DNA from 3 places in the Bacillus paranthracis genome. Region 2 is predicted to be linked to each of the others. Evidence: predicted binding sites of a transcription regulator. Region 2 holds the regulator's gene; each other region holds the start of a gene.
What was found. Region 2 encodes NrdR, which represses ribonucleotide reductase genes. Its sites were predicted from a motif close to AACACNATATATNGTGTT; they were not measured.
Positions count from the first base shown of each region.

Region 1: a site for NrdR is predicted at 3,474-3,491, ahead of NLJ82_RS17025 (anaerobic ribonucleoside triphosphate reductase). Genes of this name have one in related genera too.
Region 3: a site for NrdR is predicted at 2,423-2,440, ahead of nrdI (class Ib ribonucleoside-diphosphate reductase assembly flavoprotein NrdI). Genes of this name have one in related genera too.

Region 1 is NZ_CP101135.1:3,320,993-3,328,598, forward strand. Features, by position in the region: gene NLJ82_RS17010 (S1C family serine protease) at 1-227, opposite strand, end outside; gene NLJ82_RS17015 (response regulator transcription factor) at 430-1,107, opposite strand; gene nrdG (anaerobic ribonucleoside-triphosphate reductase activating protein) at 1,126-1,578, opposite strand; gene NLJ82_RS17025 (anaerobic ribonucleoside triphosphate reductase) at 1,575-3,431, opposite strand; gene plsY (glycerol-3-phosphate 1-O-acyltransferase PlsY) at 3,657-4,253, shown strand; gene NLJ82_RS17035 (HesB/YadR/YfhF family protein) at 4,362-4,652, shown strand; gene NLJ82_RS17040 (acyl-CoA thioesterase) at 4,679-5,098, opposite strand; gene NLJ82_RS17045 (glycoside hydrolase family 18 protein) at 5,208-6,500, shown strand; gene tlp (small acid-soluble spore protein Tlp) at 6,529-6,726, opposite strand; gene sspN (acid-soluble spore protein SspN) at 6,826-6,960, opposite strand; gene NLJ82_RS17060 (FbpB family small basic protein) at 7,004-7,147, opposite strand; gene NLJ82_RS17065 (3'-5' exonuclease) at 7,287-7,606, opposite strand, start outside.
Region 2 is NZ_CP101135.1:4,332,005-4,339,610, forward strand. Features, by position in the region: gene ytxC (putative sporulation protein YtxC) at 1-716, opposite strand, end outside; gene dnaI (primosomal protein DnaI) at 996-1,934, opposite strand; gene NLJ82_RS22400 (replication initiation and membrane attachment family protein) at 1,968-3,374, opposite strand; gene nrdR (transcriptional regulator NrdR) at 3,501-3,962, opposite strand; gene speD (adenosylmethionine decarboxylase) at 4,248-4,631, opposite strand; gene NLJ82_RS22415 (glyceraldehyde-3-phosphate dehydrogenase) at 5,021-6,049, opposite strand; gene coaE (dephospho-CoA kinase) at 6,159-6,761, opposite strand; gene ytaF (sporulation membrane protein YtaF) at 6,815-7,447, opposite strand; gene mutM (DNA-formamidopyrimidine glycosylase) at 7,520-7,606, opposite strand, start outside.
Region 3 is NZ_CP101135.1:1,386,373-1,393,978, forward strand. Features, by position in the region: gene NLJ82_RS07010 (histidine phosphatase family protein) at 16-618, shown strand; gene NLJ82_RS07015 (GNAT family N-acetyltransferase) at 652-1,230, opposite strand; gene ykzS (protein YkzS) at 1,476-1,670, shown strand; gene NLJ82_RS07025 (hypothetical protein) at 1,696-2,013, shown strand; gene nrdI (class Ib ribonucleoside-diphosphate reductase assembly flavoprotein NrdI) at 2,490-2,849, shown strand; partial or broken gene NLJ82_RS07035 (ribonucleotide reductase barrel domain-containing protein) at 2,836-3,963, shown strand; gene NLJ82_RS07040 (ribonucleotide reductase barrel domain-containing protein) at 4,346-5,296, shown strand; partial or broken gene NLJ82_RS07045 (ribonucleotide-diphosphate reductase subunit beta) at 5,451-6,029, shown strand; gene NLJ82_RS07050 (nuclease) at 6,219-6,986, shown strand; partial or broken gene NLJ82_RS07055 (ribonucleotide-diphosphate reductase subunit beta) at 7,122-7,517, shown strand.

The DNA.
Region 1 (7,606 bases), 1.0 Mb from region 2:
ACAGGAACTACAGTACCTTCAACTTTTGAATCTGAACTAAAAGATGATACAGTCGCTCCATTATTTTGAGCCCATGGCATATATGGTGCCGCAAAACTAATTGAAACAGCCCCAACTACAGCTCCGACTAAACCTGTGAAAAAATATCCTTTTTTACTGCCCGATTTTCTCACTTCTCTCGTTTCACTATGCTCTTCATTTAAATTTGGTCCGTCGTAATATCCCATGTTTACTTCCCCTCTCTGGTGAATTCGTATTTTTAGTATAGTCACGTTTTGTGTCCTTCTTGTGAACTCATCGTGAAATCCAATTAAAAAAATACACTTATTTAACATTGTAGACAAAAAAAGCATTTTTTGTACATTCCACCTGCAAAAGAGGATATAAAATTGTTATTTTCCTAGACTGAAGCACACAATACGTTCCAAATTATTCTTCAAATTTATAACCAACACGAATAACAGTACCGATATGCTTCGCTTTATCTCCTAGCTTATTTCGTAGTTTTTTAATATGAGTATCAACAGTTCGGTCATCACCGTAATAGTCATATCCCCATAACTGATCTAATAAATGTTGACGTGACAACACAATTCCTTTGTTCTCCATTAAATAAACGAGAAGTTCAAATTCTTTATGTGTTAATATAATTTCTTCTCCATCTACTAAAACAGTTCTAGATAGACGATTCACTTCTATTCCAGCTAAAGACATAGCATTTTCTTCAGCTACCCCTACCACGCCATCCGCACGTTTCAGTAACGTCTTCGCGCGAGCTACTAACACTTTCGGGCTGAAAGGTTTCGTTACATACTCATCTGCACCTAATTCGAACCCTAGTAATGTATCATCCTCATCCGAACGTGCTGTTAGCATAATAATTGGTACTGCTGATTCTTTTCTAATTCGTCTACAAACAGACCATCCATCTATTTCTGGTAACATAATATCTAACATAATTAAATCAATTTCATGCTCTGCAAATAATTCTAACGCTTTTTTTCCGTCTTCTGCTTCGATTACTTCAAAGCCTTCATTGCGAAAATAATCGCTAACAATTTCACGTAATCTTCTTTCATCTTCAACAAGTAATACTGTTTTATTCATATAATCTATCCCGCCTTTTTACTCTTTCAATCGAATAATACGTTGATTGGAGCTTCCGCGAAATGGAAGTGTTAAATCTTTTTTCTCGATTTCAAATCTTCCATCGACTAAAACATCCCCATAATGTAACAACTCTATCATATCATTATTTTGAGAACTCTGTATCTCTTCTAACGTATAACCTGTATACATCCATAAATTTTTTTTCAAATCTTTCACTGCTCTTGCTACTTGTTTCACTTCAGCAGCTTGAAAAAATGGATCTCCACCTGAAAATGTTACATCAGTTAATGGATTACTTGCAATCTCTTTCACAATTTCTTCTACTGTCATTTCAGTTCCATTACAAATATTCCACGATTTTGGATTATGGCAACCGAAACAACGATGCGGACAGCCCGCAAAAAACACGACTGTCCGCAACCCTTCTCCATCTACTACACTATCATGAATGATGTTCATCACTTTCATTTATGCTTCACCCGATCCATCTCTTCACTACGTTTCGCACTATTCCACTTCGACATATCTCCTACAAGATAACCTGTTATACGGCGAATTCTTTCTATGTTAGCCTCATCTTCATTTCCGCAGCTCGGACATTCATTTCCAATAACTCCGTGATAACTACAGCACTTACAACGGTCAACAGGGTGATTAATTGAACCGTATCCAACGCCATTCTCTGCCATCGCTTGTACAATTTGTTTTAATGCCTTCTTGTTATGCATTGCTGCTCCATCTAGTTCAATATACGTAATATGTCCCCCGTTACATAGAGCGTGGAACGGGCCTTCTAAACGAATTTTATTTATCGCTTGCATGTTATAATAAACTGGAATATGGAATGAATTCGTATAGTAATTATGATTAGTTATACCGCTAATCGCGCCAAATTCTTCCCTATCCTTTTTCACAAACTTCCCTGATAACCCTTCTGCAGGAGTTGCAATGACTGAGAAATTCAGTTCATGTTCTTCTGTCGCTTTATCCATTCTATCTCTCATAAAGGAAATAATTTCATATCCGAGTTTCCATGATTCTTCATCTTCTCCGTGATGCTTTCCTGTTAAAGCTACTAAACACTCCGCAAGACCGATAAAACCAAGACTTAACGTCCCTTGCTTTAAAATCGATGCTACAGAATCTTCAGGCTGTAACTTTTCTCCACCGCGCCATACACCTTGTGAATATAAAAATCGAAAATCTCTTGCTCGTTTCGTACATTGATACTCAAATCTCTCTAATAATTGCTGGATTCCTACATCTAAGTAATAATTTAACGCTTCAAAAAACGCTTCTTGTGAACCACTAATGAGTGCTAATTTCACTAAGTTAATGGACGTAAATGATAAATTCCCTCTTCCAATCGCCGTTTCTTCTCCATGTATGTTAGACATAACACGAGTACGACATCCCATGTAACATACTTCACTTTCCGGTCTTCCATCATAATGCACAGCATTAAATGGCGCATCTAAAAATGAAAAGTTAGGGAATAATCGTTCAGCCGTTGTCTCTAACGCTAATTCAAATAAATCATAGTTCGGATCACTTTCTTCAAAATTCACACCTTTTTTCATTTTAAAAATTTGAATAGGAAAAATTGGTGTTTCCCCTTTACCAAGACCAGCTTGTGTCGCTTTTAAAAGTTGTTTAATTAAAAGTCTTCCTTCTTTCGATGTGTCTGTTCCATAATTAATAGAAATAAACGGTACTTGTCCCCCGCCCCTACTATGCATACTATTTGAATTATGAATAAAAGCTTCACACGCCTGATACGTATCATTTTCTGTTTCTTTCCACGCAAATTCTTCTATTTGTTCTTTCGTAAGCGGATATGACTGTAATCGTTTCTTATGTCTCTCTACTGTTTTTCTCACATATGGAGCTAAATCAACATCAAAGAGTGCAAACGATTGACCACCGTGCTGCATATTTTGATTCGCTTGAAAAATAATAGATGAAAGAGCTAATGCACTTTTAATGTCTTGCGGTTGTCTCATATGTCCATGTCCGGTATGAAAACCGTTCGCAAGCATTTGCGCTAACGGAATTTGCGAACAAGTTGTCGTTCCAGTCGCATAAAAATCTAAGTCATGCGGATATAATATATTTTCATTTATCGCTTTTTTCACTGAATCTGACAATAAATTTTCAACAGCGTAATATTTCGCACTCTCAGATGCGAACGTTCCCATTACTCCCATCGGAGAGCGGCCGTCTACATTTGCATTTTCTTGCATTAAATCTTGTTCATTGCCGTGGACTATTGTCTCAAATACTCTCATTAATTCTTCTCCACGTGTATTTTTTTGTAACATTTATAACCCTCCACCAATATGTTGTTGTCTTTTGATTAAAATGTTACTACATATAGTCTTAGTGTTTCTGTGAGAAATGTAACATTCCTGTGAAATTTTTTGCACGAAATAATGAATTTTTCATTTACAAAAAAGAAATGTGCTCTTTACAAATGTATGGTACAATATACGGGAAAAACTCTTTTTACCCTTTATCAACACATTTGAATAAAGGAGACTGAACTTATGGTTACTACATATCTTTTATTTATCGTTGCCTACTTACTTGGCTCCATTCCATTTGCACTAGTCGTTGGAAAGATTGGTTATGGAATTGACATTCGTGAGCACGGAAGCGGTAATTTAGGCGGAACAAATACATTCCGCACACTAGGGAAAAAAGCAGGTTTTATCGTTACAATTGCTGACATTTTAAAAGGTACATTAGCAACGAGTCTACCGATTATTTTCGCGTTAGACATTCATCCACTATGGTTCGGATTAGCAGCTGTTCTTGGACATGTGTATCCGATTTTCGCGAAATTCCGTGGTGGTAAAGCAGTTGCAACTTCTGCTGGCGTGCTATTATGCTACTCACCAGTTGTTTTTGCAATTTTAGCTGTTGTCTTTTTCAGCCTTTTATTTACAACAAGATACGTATCACTTTCTTCTATGGTAACAGCTGTCGTTGCCGTTATCGCATCAATTGTTAGCGGGGATAAAATCTTCATTATTGCGATGTGTTTATTAGCAGGTATGGTTATTTATAAACACCGTGCAAATATTGGACGAATTATAAATAAAACTGAACCGAAAGCAAACTTTTCAAAAAAGCAAAAATAAGATCGTAACCCACATAACGCAAAAAGAAAACGTGAAGCATATTAATAGCGTCTTTTTGCGTTATTTTTTATACTAAAGAAAAAGCAACATAATTTGGAGGAACTATACATGAATCTTTCCGTAACAAAAGAAGCAGCACAATGGTATAAAAACGAATTAAACTTACAATCGGGTGAAACACTGCGCCTTTTCGTACAATATGGCGGTTGTAGTACTGTGCAAAAAGGACTTTCTTTAGGTATTCGTAAAGATGATCCTGCACATCCTGCTGTTCAAATTCAAGAAGAAGGTATTAACTTCTTTATTGAAAGCGATGATGAATGGTTCTTCGATGGACATAATTTATCTGTTACATTTAACGACGGTGATGATTTCCCGCAATTTAATTATGAAAAATAAAAAAACGTGGCTTCCGCCACGCTTTTTTATTTTTTCTTAATTTCCTCATATTTCGCATACCACTCTGGATAGAACTTTTTAAATGATACGGGCCTGAACCCTTCTTTTTTCGCACAAATATTTGTCGTACTTGCCGTAATACAAAGTTCACCTTCACCATTATATATTTCATATCCATATACAACGCGAAGCGGGCTCACTGTATCAACCCACGTTTTTACAATTGCTTTTTCCCCGTAACGCATTGCTTTACGATAAGAAATTTGCAAATCTAACACAGGAGAAATAATTCCTTCTTTCTCCATTTCAACATATGAAAACCCTAAATCTTGTATAAGTTTCGTGCGACCTAATTCAAGCCACACTAAATAGTTTGAATGGTAAACAACACCCATTTGATCTGTTTCCGCATAACGGATTTCAACTTCATGTTCTGCTACAAACATATATATTCGCCTTCTTTCACTTCTGCTACCTTGCATACATTTAATCATAATACAGTGAAATCAAAAATAAAATAAAAACAGTGAATCTTTTACCGAAAGGAGCAAGCATATGATTCAAATTGTAACGGTTCGTAGCGGTGATAGCGTATATAGCTTGGCATCAAAATATGGATCAACACCTGACGAGATAGTAAAAGACAATGGATTAAATCCAGCTGAAACACTCGTTGTTGGTCAGGCACTGATCGTGAATACGAAAGGGAATAATTATTATGTACAGCCTGGCGATAGCCTATATCGAATCTCTCAAACATATAACGTTCCTCTCGCTAGTTTAGCTAAAGTGAATAACTTATCTTTAAAATCCATTCTCCACGTTGGACAGCAATTATATATACCGAAAGGGACGAAACGTGCAGTAGAATCCATCGCTTATTTACAACCTTCCACTATACCTATTAAAGAAAGTTTAGTTAATGCTACACGTGCTATTAATCCATTTTTAACATACTTAGCTTACTTCAGCTTCGAGGCAAAAAGAGATGGTACGTTAAAAGAACCAACTGAAACAGCTAAAATCGCTAATATTGCAACGCAAGGTAATACCATCCCTATGCTCGTTATTACGAACATCGAAAACGGAAATTTCAGTGCCGATCTAACATCCGTTATTTTACGGGACGCAACAATCCAAAACAAATTTATTACAAATATTTTGCAAACTGCTGAGAAGTACGGTATGCGAGATATTCATTTCGATTTTGAGAGTGTTGCACCCGAAGATCGCGAAGCGTATAATCGTTTTTTACGAAATGTGAAAACACGCTTACCTAACGGATACACATTAAGTACAACGCTTGTACCGAAAACAAGTTCCAATCAAAAGGGAAAATTTTTCGAAGCTCACGATTATAAAGCACAAGGACAAATTGTTGATTTCGTCGTCATTATGACATATGACTGGGGATGGCAGGGCGGACCACCGATGGCAATCTCTCCTATCGGCCCTGTAAAAGAAGTACTTCAATACGCAAAATCTCAAATGCCTCCTCAAAAAATTATGATGGGGCAAAATTTATACGGATTCGATTGGAAACTTCCGTTCAAACAAGGAAACCCACCAGCAAAAGCAGTTAGCTCTGTTGCAGCTGTTGCACTTGCTCGTAAATACAATGTTCCTATCCGCTATGATTTCACAGCTCAAGCTCCACATTTCAATTACTTTGACGAAAACGGTGTACAACACGAAGTTTGGTTTGAAGATGCGAGATCTATTCAAAGTAAATTCAATTTAATGAAAGAACAAGGCATTGGCGGTATTAGTTATTGGAAGATTGGCTTGCCATTTCCACAAAATTGGCGTTTACTCGTTGAAAACTTTACAATTACGAAAAAGGGCTGACAAAAGTCAGCCCTTTTTGTACATTCTGTTAAGATTCATCTTTGATTTCACTTTTTAATGAGTCAATACTTTCTAAACGCCTTTGATTTTTTGCTTCAATAGCAGAACGGTCTTTTTCATTAGAAAGCTCCGCTGTTTCTTTTGCTTCATTAAAGTTATCAATTGTATTTTGCACCATTTCTTGTAACTTTTCAGCGTTATCACTTCGATTATCTGGATTTGGCATGTACTTTCCTCCTAATATTGTATATACACACCATCTTAAATTACCTATCTTCCCTCAAATTTATACATAAAAAAGGAGAATACAATATTCTCCTTTTCTTTAACCGTTATCAACAATCGGTTGTTTGCCCGTTTGGTCTTGCATTTGCTTTCCTTTATTGCCACCAGCTTTTTTTGATTGTGTTCCAATATGATTCGGTGCAAAGTCTTTTGAATTCTTTTTCGGATTACCCATTACTATCGCCTCCTTAACAGTAGTATCGTACTAGTGTTAAGAATTATTCAGTTTGCTTAAAAAGTTTCATTTCATAACGTTTTTCAATACGCTCTTCAATGCGATCGATTGCATCGCGATCGCTTAATAATTGTTGTTTATTTTCTTTCACAAGCTCGTCAAACGATTTACGGCGACTTCTTCTCATGCTGTTCACCCTCTCTCCTTCGCTTTCTTATTACATAGTATGAGCAAAGGAAAAACTATTTAATCAGATTTGCAAGAAAATTTTATGTTTTAGTACTCCTAAAAAAACTCCGTGTACAGTAAAATGTACACGGAGTTTTTTACACCATAATATTCAAATATTCTTTTAGTTTTTCATCTGCATTCATTTCACTTTGTTTATAATCATGCAGCGCTTGCAATACAAAATCATACTGTTCTAAAATATAACTTTCTAATTTCAGGACGTCCTCTAAGCTATTAAGCATAATTCTCGTGTTACCAACTTCACTTTTTAACGCCGGTTCACAGGCTAAACTCGTACATATTTCTTTCACATCATCTTCTAATATGTCTGTTAATACGTATTTCTTTCGCCCTTTTACCTTTAATCTCATAACTGGATAAAAAGCTTTTATATCTAAATAGCTTCCTACATTCA
Region 2 (7,606 bases):
GAAATAGAAAGAAGTGGTGCAATTACTTTCGTATCAATATATACATCCTTTTGTTTTAATAAGTCTTCATCTATATATTGAACCAATTTCTCTTGTTTTAAACGTCTACCTTTATCATCATAGAAAATAAAACTTTCATCAAAAATAAGATGTACACATGACAAACGTGATTTCCGGCTACGGACTTGTTGCCGGAGCGTCTCAATAAACATTTGATATTCTTGTTCTAACTTATACTCATCAATCGCAACTTCAGCAAGCTTAGCTACCATTTCCCTATATGTACGAAGACGAAAACGAACATATGATGAAAACGAGAATGAAAGCGGATCACAAAGCCAGTTATTTAAAGAGGATTTAATATATGATTCAAATGTGTGACGTGTTAATTCACGAGCAATTCCTTTTCTTCTTCCTTTTAAAATCTCTTGTGCCATATGCAATATTTGATGGCACTCTTCCTCTTCTTCATAAAAAAACTTCTCTTTTAATATTGTATATATCCACTCATTTTGTTTCACATTCACAATGAAATATACCATTACTGGCAATAAAATCTTTTCAATATAATTTGATTCACGTACTGGTATGTGAATCACCACTTTTTGTTCCTGTAAATACACACTCGTTTCCTTATATAACAGTTCCGCTCTTTTCAATAGTTGTCTATATACGTGCATAGCATCATTTTTTTCTTCGAAGCAAATTTCAATCACTTTTGTCCCCCCTTTTATCCCTGCTCTAAAGGACTGTATCTATACGTTACAAATCCTATAAGAGTCCGTCCCGCTTGAAAGTTCACTCTTAGTAGAATTACCTTTCCTATCGTTAGAAAATCTACTCGATATGGCTTGCTAATTTTATATATATTAAGGGAGGGAGAAAAAAATGATACAAGCTAATAGGAATTTTCAATAAGAACTTTTCATTTTATAATTCGACTACTTTAAAAAGCGTTTAACTACAAAAAAAGAGCAAGCTTTTCAGCTTGCTCTTTACTTATGACGACGGTTTTTCCCGCCAATCGGAATTGGTTTCGCCAAATATTTAATGCGTTCCATAATACGAGCTGCTTTCATTTCTTCCGCTTCACCGCGCTGCGTATATGTTAAATGATGTTCTAGCTGTTTAAAATCAAAGTTAGACGTAAAGAACGTCGGTAAGTTTTCTAACATACGGAATTGCAAAATTGCACCGAGTACATCATCACGCACAAAGCTTGACATCGCTTCTGCTCCAATATCATCTAACATTAAAACTTGTACGCGTTTCACCGCATCAATCTTTTCCCCAATCGAATTATCTTGAATTGAACTTTTAATTTCACGTAAAAATTCAGGGAAATATACGAGCATTGAACTTATTTTCTTTCGAGCAAGCTCATTCGCAATTGCTCCTAATAAATACGTTTTCCCTACACCAAATTTACCGTACAAATATAAACCTTGTACTTTTTTACCAGGTTCATATGTACTTAAAAATTCATTAGCTGCACCAATTGCATCAATACGCGCATCTAAATCTGAAGGATCTAAGTTTTCCATCGTTGCTTGTAAAATATCAGTTGGCATATATACACTTTGAACGAGCTTTTCATATTTCTTCCTCTCGTCATATGCTACTTTTCTAACGCAACGATCATATTGAATATCAATCATCTTCCCTTGGATAACGAGCTTTGGCTCATATCCTTGCAGCATGTTTTTACACGAACCTAGATCCGGACAATCCGCGCAACCTACACTTTGTCCAATATATTCGTATAATTTCACAAGACTGCGTTCAATCATAGACGTTGTTACTTCCCCTTTATGTTCGTCTATAAATTCTTTCACACGCGGATGTGCCATTACTTCCGCCTTTAATACTTCATATCTATTTTTAAAATTTTCATTTTCCATTAATTTTGCAAATGAATTTTGAATATGCTCCATTTCCTCACCTCAAAGAGCGTTCATTCTCTTCTATTAATCACGCTTATATTTTTTTAACACTTCTTCTAGTCGTTTCCGTTCATCCTCTAACGTACTTGCACCTTTTTCAGCACTTGCATCTTTTTTCACAGTTTCTTTCTCTTGTTCTTTCGGCTCTTCTTTCAACCAATCTGGTACCATTTCTTTTCGTACCGTTTTCTTCGATGTACGGCCTTTCTTCTTCGTCTCAGCCCATTCTTGATATTGACGGTTTTCTTCTTTCGCTAATGCCATCGCTTCAGCTACTGTACCGACCTTTTTACGTGCCCAATGTCCAGCAATCTTCTCCACATACGTTTTCGCAAGTTTCATATCTGAGCGTAGCATAACGTAATAAATAAGTACATTCACAACACCTGGCGTTAATTTTTGATTGATCATTACATCTTCAACAATTTGCAAGTCAGCCTTCGTCGCCTCTGCACCACCAGAGATTTCTTTCAATAGTTGTTTTGGTGAGATTTCCTCTAGCTGTTTGATTAACATCTCTTCTTGCGTAGAAGGCTCTTTTTCTTTCATCATACGTGCAGCGTGAGGCTGTACTCTTTCACTTAATACAGGTAACGCTTGGCCGTTTTCGAACTGATACCAATCACGTGCTCCTTTTCTAAGCCTTTCGATATCAATTGTCTGCATCTCTGTCACCGCACCAAGAACGATATTTTGCATCGATAACACATCTACATCATACACGTAAGCAAGTGTAATGACACATTCTCGCACTTGATCTGTAATCGCCTTTTTAGGAACAAGAGCGGACAAGCCATCTACAAATAAGGAGAAATCAAAGAAATCATTCCAAACTTTTGGAGCGTCTCCCTTTTCATTACTTGGCATAGCTGTCGTTTTTGGAATACGAAGGTCTTCTTGCGCATGCTCAAGCTGCCCTGGATTAAACGAACCAAACACATCATTAAAAGAACGCGTAACATTTTCATAAGATGCAAAATCAAATTCTTCTTCTAAGAAATAATGCTTTACTTGATTATATTTTGTCCGACTCAATCGATTGTATAAAAAGATACTTAAAACAATATCATCAAAAAACTGCTTCGGAGATAAAGGTGGTTGCAGCTCATATATAAACATTCGAATATCTTTTTCTTTCTTAATATATACTTTCAAAAGTCCAATTGCCTCTAACTTTACTCGTTCCTCATATACTTCAGGAAGCTGCATTTGCATGGTCACCATAAGGGAATGATGCGTATTCTCTTTTCCAAATACACGATCTTGTTCTAACTCTCCCCATAGCGTCATGTACAAGCTAAAAGCTCTACTACCTATTAACGGCTGATATAACATCGTTAACACTTTTCGGTCGTAATTATGCAATAATCCTTTCGCACTTACTTTATAACGATCAATCGGCAATAGCTCCATCCATGACTGTTTTTCCATTCTTGCTTTCCTTTCTCTCATCCAATCTTCACTATATAATTTATTAGCGAAAAAGAGCTATTAGCTTTCGCTTCTAGCTCTCTTATCTCATTACTTACGGTATGTAAAGAGAATACGATACAGATTCTACTCTCTTTCTTTTTGCAGTATATCTTTTAATTCTTCAATAAATACATTTAAATCTTTAAATTGGCGATATACAGAAGCAAAACGCACGTAAGCAACATCATCGATATCACGTAGTTCTTCCATAACAATTTCACCAATCATATCACTTTTCACTTCTGATATACCTAAATTACGAAGTTCACGTTCCACACTTTGAGTTACTTCTTCTAATTGTCTTAAAGATACTGGTCTTTTTTCACACGCTTTAATTAAGCCACGTAAAATCTTTTCTTTATTAAACTCTTCTCGTGTTCCTTCTTTTTTTACAACGATAAGAGGTGACTCTTCCACTCTTTCAAATGTCGTAAAGCGGCTTAAACAGCTTTCACACTCTCTCCTTCTTCGAATAGAGCGCCCCTCGTCTACCGGACGCGAATCTAACACTCTTGTACCATTATGAGAACAGGATGGACAACGCAATATATTCACTCCTTTACACTATACTCTTTATTTTTTCTCTACTTACTTCATCTGACAATATATATACATTATTATATAACTCATTTTAACTCTCTTACCACTTTAAGTTTAAACGCATTATGTTATCATCTCGTTTTCAAAAATAAGATAGTAGATAGGGCGTTAACTCATTCGTAAGAGCTCCATTTATTCAACTAACGAGTACGTTATATTTTCCCTTTTTTATAAACTAAAAAAGAGGTGCATTATACACCTCTTTACATTTTAAATCAATTATGTTCTTTTTTAAAGAGCTTTTGTTTCTCTCTGCTTAATTTCGAAGCTACCAGTGCCTCGAGGAAGCTCGATGCTCTCACGCGTTTTCGCGTTTAAACCTTCTGCAATATATTCTGCAGCAACATTTGGATCAATACGATCCCCACAAGTATAAACATCAATACTTGCGTAACCGTGCTCCGGAAAGCTATGAATTGTTAAATGTGATTCCGAGATAATTACTACTCCACTTACACCTTGTGGTGCAAATTTATGGAAAGCAACCTCACGCACTTCAGCACCAGCTCTTAGTGCTGCATCCACAAATAATTGTTCAATATACGGCATGTCATTAAGCTTGTCGAAATCGCAATCCCAAAGTTCAGCGATCACGTGACGACCCATCGTATCCATAGTATCCATTCTACAGTTCCCCCTTGTAAATTTATTCTAACTGTTCGAATTGAAAACTAATTTGCAATTTGGCTTGCTCCACTACCACGGGGGAAAGTTAGTCCAGAGAGGTCCTAACCCTTTAAGTAGTGACTACGTACCTCAGCTCTTAAGTTTACGAGTGTTAGTATACTTTGTTTATTTTCATTTTGCAACAACAGTTTTTTCGATTTTCTGTCATATTTTCCTCTTTACTTTTCCCTAAAAAAAATAAATGATTCACAAATACAGTAACCCCAACGTTTCGTGGTATGTCCACTTTCAAAAATATACTCCTATAATTTTTTTCCTTTTCAGAAAAAAATAAAAAAAAGAGGGCAAATATTCCACTTGCCCTCTCCCTTATTCACTTAAATATGTTGCACATTTTCTTGCTTCGCTAATTCGTCAACAACTAACGTTACAAGATCTACAACACGACGAGAGTAGCCCCACTCGTTATCATACCAAGCCAGCACTTTCACTTTACGATCACCCATTACCATTGTAGATAAACCATCAATGATAGCTGAGTGTGTATTTGTATTAAAGTCAATAGATACTAAAGGCTCTTCGCTGAATTCTACAATGCCTTTTAACGCACCGTTTGCAACAGTTTTGAATGCATCGTTAATAGCTTCAACTGTTACATCACGTTTTACATCTACTACTAAGTCAACAAGAGACACGTTTGGTGTTGGTACACGAAGTGCCATACCATGAAGTTTTCCATTTAAATGTGGAAGAACTTTTGCTAGCGCTTTCGCAGCACCTGTCGTTGTCGGAATAATTGATTGTCCGCAAGCACGTGCTCTTCTTAAATCTTTATGTGGGTTATCAATATTTTTTTGGTCATTTGTATAAGCGTGAACTGTCGTCATTAAACCGTTTTCAATTCCAAACTGCTCATCTAACACCTTCACAACAGGTGCTAAACAGTTTGTTGTACAAGATGCATTTGAAATAACAGTATGTTTTGTAATATCTAATTGGTCTTCGTTCACACCTACTACAATTGTTACATCTTCATTTTTACCAGGCGCTGTTAAAATAACTTTTTTCGCTCCAGCTTCAACGTGAAGAATTGCTTTTTCTTTTGAATTAAATTTACCAGTTGCTTCAATTACAACTTCAACACCTAAATCTGTCCAAGGCAATTCCTTTGGATCGCGGTTGTTTAAAAGGCGAATCATTTTCCCATCAACTAATAAGTGATCTTCAAATGCTTCTACTGTTCCGTCAAACTTGCCGTGAACTGTATCATATTTAATTAAATGTGCTAACGTTTCAGATGGATAGCTTGCATTGATTGCTACAATTTCGAATGCGCTTTCTTTTATTGCCTGACGAAATACCATTCTCCCAATACGTCCAAATCCATTAATTGCCACACGAGTCATAATATGTTATCCCCCTTGAATGCGTTATACTATTTATCTCCAATCCCAATAATAGTATAACACAAAAAGGGGATATGTCACTAAGCATTTTCATTAATTTCACAATTTTTTAGTCAATAACGTTCCAATTCTTTAAAATCACCTGCAATTGTGTTTTCGTTCCCATAATTGTGCCATCATTATTTATTACTTCATCTGCATGCTTCACTTTTTCTTCTAACGGCATTTGAGATTGAATACGAGCTGTTGCTTCTTCTTCTGAAAAATTATTTCGCTTCATTAAACGTTCTAATTGCGTATGCGGCTTAACTGCTACAACTAAAACGCGGTCAACGAGACTTGTTAATTTACTTTCAAATAAGAGAGGAATATCTAACACAACCGCTTGCATACCTTCTTTTATGTACATTTCCTTTTGCCTATTCATTTCCTCACGCACTGCAGGATGAACAATTTTGTTTAACTGCAATCGTTTCTCTTCATTATAGAAAACGACACTTCCTAATTTCGGTCGATCCAGTTCTCCATCTTCTTGTAGTACTTCCGTTCCAAACACTTCTACAATTTTGTTATATGCTGGCTTTCCTCGTTCTACAACTTCTCGCGCAATAATATCTGCATCAATAACTGGTATATTTAGCTCGCGAAACATTTGAGATACTGTACTTTTTCCGCTTGCAATACCTCCCGTTAATCCAATTACTACTGTCATCATATAATCCTCCTCATAATAAAAGGCGCGAAACTAATGTTCCACGCCCGTACTTACATTTTCCAAATTCCAATAATAATGAGTAATACCCCAGGCAGGAATGTAAATTTTTGCAACCATTTCATATTTGATAAAACCGTTCCAAGTTTCATTCCAATAAATAAAAACAAAGAACTCATCACTGCAACTAATATCGCCATCATAGCAGGTGCATACCCTAATAAAGATGCACCAATTCCAGCACCAAATGAATCTACAGAAAGAGCGATACCAAGAAGTAACGCTTCTCCTGCAGAAATGGTGCCTGATTTATCGAAATCTGCTACAGTCGGTTTCCGTAAAATTTGAATGACTAACCCAAGCGAGGCAATCTCTAATTTCCATACCTTCTCCTCTTGCTTCGGTTCTTCTTTTTTCTCACTTCGAAAAAATTGGTATAATACCCAAATCCCTATTCCAATAAGAACAAGCCCACCGATACGCGTTGCGATAACAGGTGAAAATACTTTCGCGATCATATGTCCAATTCCCATTGAAACAAGCATAACAGCCGCTGAACACATTCCGATAATTACAATTGATCTTAGTGGAATTCTTACGCTTCTTAAACCATATGTTAGCCCTACACTACAGCTATCTAAGCTTAATGTAAAAGCTAATAAAATAAGAGATAAATAAAGGTACATCGGTAAGCTCCTCCCTTATACATAGCTCTGCTGTATGTATATGACAAATGCCTATCCGATGTTATCTCTTTTCTATATTCTTGGCTGACAAATTGGGCAGTAATGCGTTCCTCTTCCACCAACAACTGTTTTTTCTAATATCGTACCGCAAGTCACACA
Region 3 (7,606 bases), 2.3 Mb from region 2:
TGGAGAGTGGAAAGAATGAAGATTTCTTTTATTCGTCATGGTCGCTTAAATCGTACTATAGAACCAATGACGGTTACATCCTTTCATGAATGGATGAAAGGATATGACTTACATACTATAACAGAAAAAGCACCTATACCAATGGAAACAAGAGAAGTGGTTGAGGCAGCAAAATTGATTGTATCAAGTGATCAACGGTGTGCTGTACAATCAGCAGCTGAATTAGTGGATTCTTTATCTTTTATCCAAAATTCTCTTTTTAGGGAAGCTGAAATTCCGACGAGTTTTTATGCTCCAAAATGGTTGAAGTGTAAACCTAACGTATGGATGTTTATCGGACGAACAGTATGGATACTTGGTTACCATAAAGATGTTGAGTCTTATAAGGAAGCAAGAGAAAGGGCAAAGCAGGCGGCTTACGTATTACACCGTTACGCTCTCGTACATGGAAGTATTGCTCTTGTAGGTCATAATTATGTGAATGGAATGATTGGTGCCGAACTGAGAGCGATGGGATGGTCTGGTTCTCCTATCTTGCACAGAGAGCCATGGGGATGTACAACATATACGTTTCATGAGGCGATGAATGGAAATGTATTAAATACGAATTTAACATAAAAGCACACGATTTATATAAATCGTGTGCTTTTTTTAAGATATAGAAATTTTGATGTTTAATGGTTTTACGAGATGTGCATAAGGTTCGCCTACAAGCATAACGATTTGATCTTTTTTATAACCTAGTTTTTCGTATAGTGAATAGGCACGTTTGTTTTCTAAATTAACAAGTAATGCGATTTTTTCATACTCCTTTTCAGTTGCATGTATTTCAGCAGCTTCAATTAATTTAGAACCAATTCCTTTTCCGCCATATACACTTGAAACGGATAAAGTATCAATGTAATATTCATCAAGCTCGGCTTCTTTTTCTAACGTAATCGATTCATCTTTATGTAATTCTCTTAAGTGATGTACGATTGGTGCATCAAGCATTGTTGCTTCACTACCGTGATAAGCGACAATAACTCCAACTGCATCCCCGTCTTGTTCATATACAAAACAGTTTTCATAGCTCAGTCGATTTTTCTCTTTTGAGAACCATGTTTCAAGTCCTAGTAATACTTCTGTCTCAACTGTGCTACCTGTGATTTTTTCAGCAATTTCGTGCAGAGCGTTATACAATAAAGGTGCTACCAGTTTCGCATCTGTCTTTTTTGCTTTCCGAATCATAGTATCCCTCCTAGTTCTATTTATATATTGTAGCATAGTGGTATGGAACTTTGCATAATTGAATGTCGAAATGTTTGATATAGAGAAGTAGCTATGTTAGTATATGATATTTAGTGGACATATAATTAAGAGATATCTTTTGAAAAATAATGAAAATGAAATGAAGGTATAGCATCTGGATAATTTTACAGTTGTTGACCTATAGAATATAAGTTAAAATAAAATATTGCATAGAGGTGAAATACATGGATAAAGAATTAGCAAATACAATTTTGGATCAGCTGAAAAATGGTGAAATAAAGGAGTATGTTGTTACGAAAGATGTATTTTATACGTTCAGAGAAGTTTTAGTAAATCGAGAAGACTTTAAACATTTCATTGGTAACGCACAGCGCGGCGGACAGGTCATTTATACATACTCAGAAACGCCACGTTCGTAACTAGAAGAATATAGGGAGGAGACTTATGGGCGATTTTAAACAAGGCATATTACCGCATTGGGATTATATGTGGAAAGATAGAGCCGGCAACCGATTTATGGGAATGGTCATGTATCCAGAGAAAAGAAAGTGTTCGACAAAAATGCTTCAGAAAATAAAAAGAGCATATGAAGAGGCTGTAGAAATTAAAATAACTGTACAAGTTCAACATACGTATCAGTACATAGAAGGAATGATTGTATACTTTGATGAAGAAGCTCCTGTATGTACAATGATTGATAAAGATGAAAATCCACATCATATATTTGTAAAAGATATTGTGCGTATTGAGCACTCTGCATAATCTTTTCATAAATAAGCTGCATTTCCATAATAATAATCTTTTTCTATAATAGTTATCTTTTAGTATGTAACGCGAATCGAAAGTATATGTATAATATTTAATAAAGTAAAATTGATAAATGTAATCGTTTTTTAGAACAGATTATCGTTTCATGTCTGTTCTTTTTTGCGTGATGCTGGAGAAATATATTCCTCCAGCATTTGCCGTTTTATGACAAAATATATTGTTAACTTTTTTAAAAATAAGGTTAAATTCGTTGACAACTTTTTTGAAAAGCACTTTATTGACATGAGTTTTAGAATGTTGTTTCATAGTCATTGTATTGAAAAAAATCGACGGTCTTGTCGAAAAGTAAAAGTTAAAAAAAGAAAGAATTTATACATATATCTTGTGTCTTATTTTGAAACGTAATACAATATATAGAGAAATCAAGAAACAACATACAGAGAGTATAGATTGAAAAGGGAGGGTCGGAAATGTTAGTTGCATATGATTCTATGACAGGAAACGTGAAGCGTTTCATTCACAAATTAAATATGCCGGCCGTTCAAATTGGTGAAGATCTAGTAATAGATGAAGACTTTATTTTAATTACGTATACAACAGGTTTTGGCAATGTACCAGAACGTGTTTTAGAATTTTTAGAGCGCAATAATGAAAAATTAAAAGGCGTATCTGCAAGCGGCAATCGTAACTGGGGAGACATGTTCGGTGCAAGTGCTGACAAAATTTCTGCTAAATATGAAGTGCCTATTGTATCAAAATTTGAGTTATCAGGAACAAATAACGATGTAGAATATTTTAAGGAAAGGGTGCGGGAGATTGCGACACATTGAACTGAATAATGAAATCACGCAAATGCAGGACGGTTTTTATCAGCTTCATAAAGATAAAGAGGCATTAGAAGTCTTTATGGAAGAAGCTAGAGAGAATACCGTTCATTTTAATAGCGTGGCAGAGCGAATGGAGTATATGAAAGAACATGATTACTATTACAACGTTCTGGACGAGTATAACTTGGAGGAAGTAGAAGAGGTATATAACATCGCTTATGGTGAAAACTTCGAGTTCCAATCTTATATGGCAGCATCTAAGTTCTACAAAGATTATGCGTTAAAAACAAATGATCAAAAACAATACTTAGAAAGCTATGAAGATCGTGTAGCAATTGTGTCATTATACTTAGGACGCGGTGATGTTGCGAAGGCAAAACAATTCGCAAGCATGATTGTCAAACAAAACTACCAACCAGCGACACCAACCTTTTTAAATGCGGGAAGAAGCAGAAGAGGAGAAATGGTGTCTTGTTTCTTGTTAGAGATGGATGATAGCTTAAATTCAATCGGCTTTAACATTAATACTGCAATGCAATTATCAAAAATCGGTGGTGGAGTAGCTTTAAACTTATCTAAGCTACGCGCACGCGGTGAGCAAATTAAAGGTATCGACAACGCTGCAAGTGGTGTAGTACCTGTTATGAAATTACTTGAAGATTCGTTTTCATATGCGAATCAACTTGGCCAACGAAAAGGTGCTGGCGCAGTATACTTAAACATTTTCCATTGGGATATTATTGAATTCCTTGATACAAAAAAAATAAATGCCGATGAGAAGAGCCGTATTCAGTCTCTATCAATCGGAATTATCGTTCCAAGTAAGTTCTTTGAGCTTGCTGAGAAAAACGAACCTTTCCATGTTTTCGCGCCTTATACGGTGTATAAAGAATACGGAAAGCATTTAGATGACATTGATATCGATGAAATGTACGATGAATTAATGAGCAATCCGAAAGTGAAGAAGAAGCCGCTAGATATTAGTGCACGTGATATGCTTATTAAAATTGCTATGATCCAGCTTGAGTCTGGTTATCCGTACTTAATGTTTAAATCAAATGCAAATAACCAACATCCATTGAAGGATATTGGAACTGTGAAGATGTCGAACTTGTGTTAAATATGTAGCACCTTCTAGTAGAAATGCTAGTCGAAAACTCCGTTAAACGGGGAAAGCCTCAAATTTGAGGTAACCTACCGTGCTAAATCTTATCTTAGAATGAAAATATAAAAGTTCAGAATGTATCTTATTATTTTGTATAGCAGAGTTATGGGACAACATAAAGTAATAAGAGACTTTCTGAAAGATTAAGATAAGTAAAAGCCTAACGACTATCCCTTATGGGAGTAGAGCGCAAGCGATTGGCGTTCGAAAAGCGGAGCACCTAATCAGGTAATGCTGTAGGTGATGATATAGTCTGTCCTGTATGGTGACATACAGCAGTTGCATGAGCAACGGACTGAGGAGTAGCGAACTCGGTTGAACATTCGAGACAGAAATTTTCCAGCTTCAAGAAACTTCTGAAATTAACGATTACGGTACAGATGACATTATCCGTCGTGATATTAACTGTAACTTAGGATCGTTAAATATCGTAAATGTAATGGAAAATAAAGAAATTCGTGAAGCAGTTCATGCGGGAATGGAAGCTTTAACAGCTGTTTCTGATATGACGATCATTCCGAATGCACCAACTGTGAAAAAAGCAAATGATGAGCTTCATTCAGTAGGGCTTGGCGCAATGAACTTACACGGATATTTAGCAAAAAATAAAATCGCTTATGAAAGTGCAGAAGCGAAAGAGTTCGCTCGTACATTCTTTATGATGTTAAATTACTACTCTATTGAGAAAAGTATGGAAATCGCTAAAGAAAAAGGCGAAACATTTAAAGACTTCGATAAATCTGATTATGCGAATGGCACATACTTTGAAAAGTATGAAACGACAGATTACAGCCCAGTAACTGAAAAAGTTCAGCAATTATTTGAAGGAATTCATATTCCAACAAAAGAAGATTGGACAAGTTTAAAAGAGCAAGTGCAGAAGAATGGTTTATACAACTCATATCGTCTTGCTATCGCTCCGACACAATCAATCAGTTACGTTCAAAATGCAACTTCAAGCGTAATGCCGATCGTAAGTCAAATCGAATCAAGAACGTATGCGAATGCGACAACATATTATCCAATGCCGTATTTATCAAAAGATACGTTCTGGTACTATAAATCTTCTTACGATATGAATCAGTTTAAATTAATTGATTTAATCGCAGAAATTCAAGAACATATTGACCAAGGTATTAGTACAATTCTTTACGTTAATAGTGATATTTCAACACGTGAATTAGCACGTTACTACATCTATGCACATAAAAAAGGCTTAAAGAGTCTGTATTATACGAGAACACGTAAATTAAGCGTGGAAGAGTGTGTGGCTTGTACCGTTTAATGGCATATTGCCATACTAAATGAATAACCCAAAAGTATGAGCAGGGTTATGAACCCTGCTCATACTTGGTTTGTTCTACTAAACGGTTAGCTTTTCATTATTAGATGGAAATTTAACCGTTCAGTAGAACAATAATAGATATAGGGGTGATTCAATGCGCGCTGTTAACTGGAATAAAAAAGAAGACGATTTCAGTTTAATGTTTTGGAAGCAAAACATCGCTCAGTTTTGGACAGAAGAAGAAATTGCGGTTTCGTCTGACAAAAATACTTGGGTGCAATTATCGAAAGAAGAGCAAATTGCTTATAAGCGTGTATTAGGTGGTTTAACACTTTTAGATACGAAACAAGGTGGCGAAGGAATGCCTCTTGTACTTGTTCATCTTGAAAATTTACAAGCAAAAAGTGTATTAGCTTTCATGGGTGCTATGGAAGAAGTACATGCGAAGAGTTACAGTCATATTTTCACAACGTTAGCTACTGAAGAAGAAATCGATGATATTTTCGAATGGGTAGACAACCATCCGTTACTTGAGAAAAAGGCTGGTATTATTACAAGTTACTATCGTCGTTTATTAAAGCCTGAAGTAACGAAAAAAGAGTTATACATGGCAATGGTAGCAAGTGTGTTCTTAGAAAGTTACCTATTCTATAGTGGATTCTTCTATCCACTTTACTTAGCTGGTCAAGGAAAACTAACAGCAAGTGGTGAGATTATTAACCTTATTATCCGTTAACTAATAGCGGCTTTTGGTAGAGATACCAATTGAAAAACCCTTTTAATTGCTGGGAACCCCTATTGTAAATTTATCTGTTATATTATTGATGAATACATACATTCAGGTTATTCTCTAACTATCAATGGATGGAAAGGAGAATAGCTGATAGGGCAATCAGCAGCGAAGCCTTTATCTAGCGATAACATGTACGGAATTTACTATTTGAAAATCAATGGGAAGTATTATATTGGTAAAGATGTGCAAGTTTCGAATTTAAAACGAATTAAGGAACATATGTGGATGTTAAAGAGTGGCACACATTATAATAAGTATTTACAAGCAGCATACTGTAAATATGAATTCACCTTAGAATATGGAGTTCTAGAGGAGATAGAATGTTCATTGGAAGAATTGAGTGAGATTGAACAACAGTATATTTGGCAGTATGATTCTTATAATAATGGCTATAATTTAACTTTAGGTGGAGAAGGATTGGGTGGAATTAAATTCACTGAAGAACAATTAGAAAAGAAAAGACAACGTGTTATAGGTGAAAAAAATCCACAATCCAAAATTACAGATGCGCAATTTTTTGAGATTGTAGAATTATTAAAGGACGGCAAGACAAACCCAGAAATTGCTGAAATATATAATCTTCATCCTAATTATGTGTCTTTAATTCGACATAAGAAACGTTTTAAACATCTTTGGGAAAAAGTGCGAAATTATATTCCGGTAAAATCTGAGCACCAACTGAAAACAAGGGGACGTGTTACTCTTGAAATGTTTTTGGACATTGTTCAGATGTTACAAGCCGGTGAATCAAATGCATCCATTGAAAGAAAACATGGGTTATCGAGCGGCACAGGAAGCCGTATCAGACACCGAAAGCTGTATAAACAGTGGTGGGTACGATACGTAGATAAAGGAACGTTCAACGACTATCCCAATGGCGGTGAAATTCCGCAATAGGAGTAGGGCCAAGCGGTGGGTGAGAATCCCTTAAATCGAAATGGAGGGCTACCTGAGAAGGTAGATGATATAGTCTCTTCTTACAGGAAACTGTAAGCTGTATAAACGGCATAGGAGTAGCGAATCTATGTGAAGGTAAAGGATGAGTCAATTCACGGCGTATTCGTCGGTATTTTAGCACAACAAATCTTCGCGGAACTTTCTGCAGAAGATCAACAAGAAGTGCAAAAAGAAACGCAAGAGTTATTAATGGAACTATATGAAATTGAAATGGCATACACAGAAGAAATTTACACTTCTATTGGCCTTGTAGAGGATGTAAATCGTTTCGTTCGTTACAATGCGAATAAAGGACTTATGAACTTAGGACTTGAGCCGAAGTTTGAAGAAGAAGAAATTAACCCAATCGTTTTAAATGGTTTGCGTACAGATACGAAAAACCATGATTTCTTCTCTGTAAAAGGAAATGGTTACGTAAAAGCGACGAACGTTGAAAAGTTATCTGATGATGACTTCGTGTTTAATTTTTAATATATGATCATAAAGAAAAGCTGTCTTATCAATGAATAAGACAGCTTTTCTTTATGGTTTTGTTTACATAACACTATTATTTTCGTATA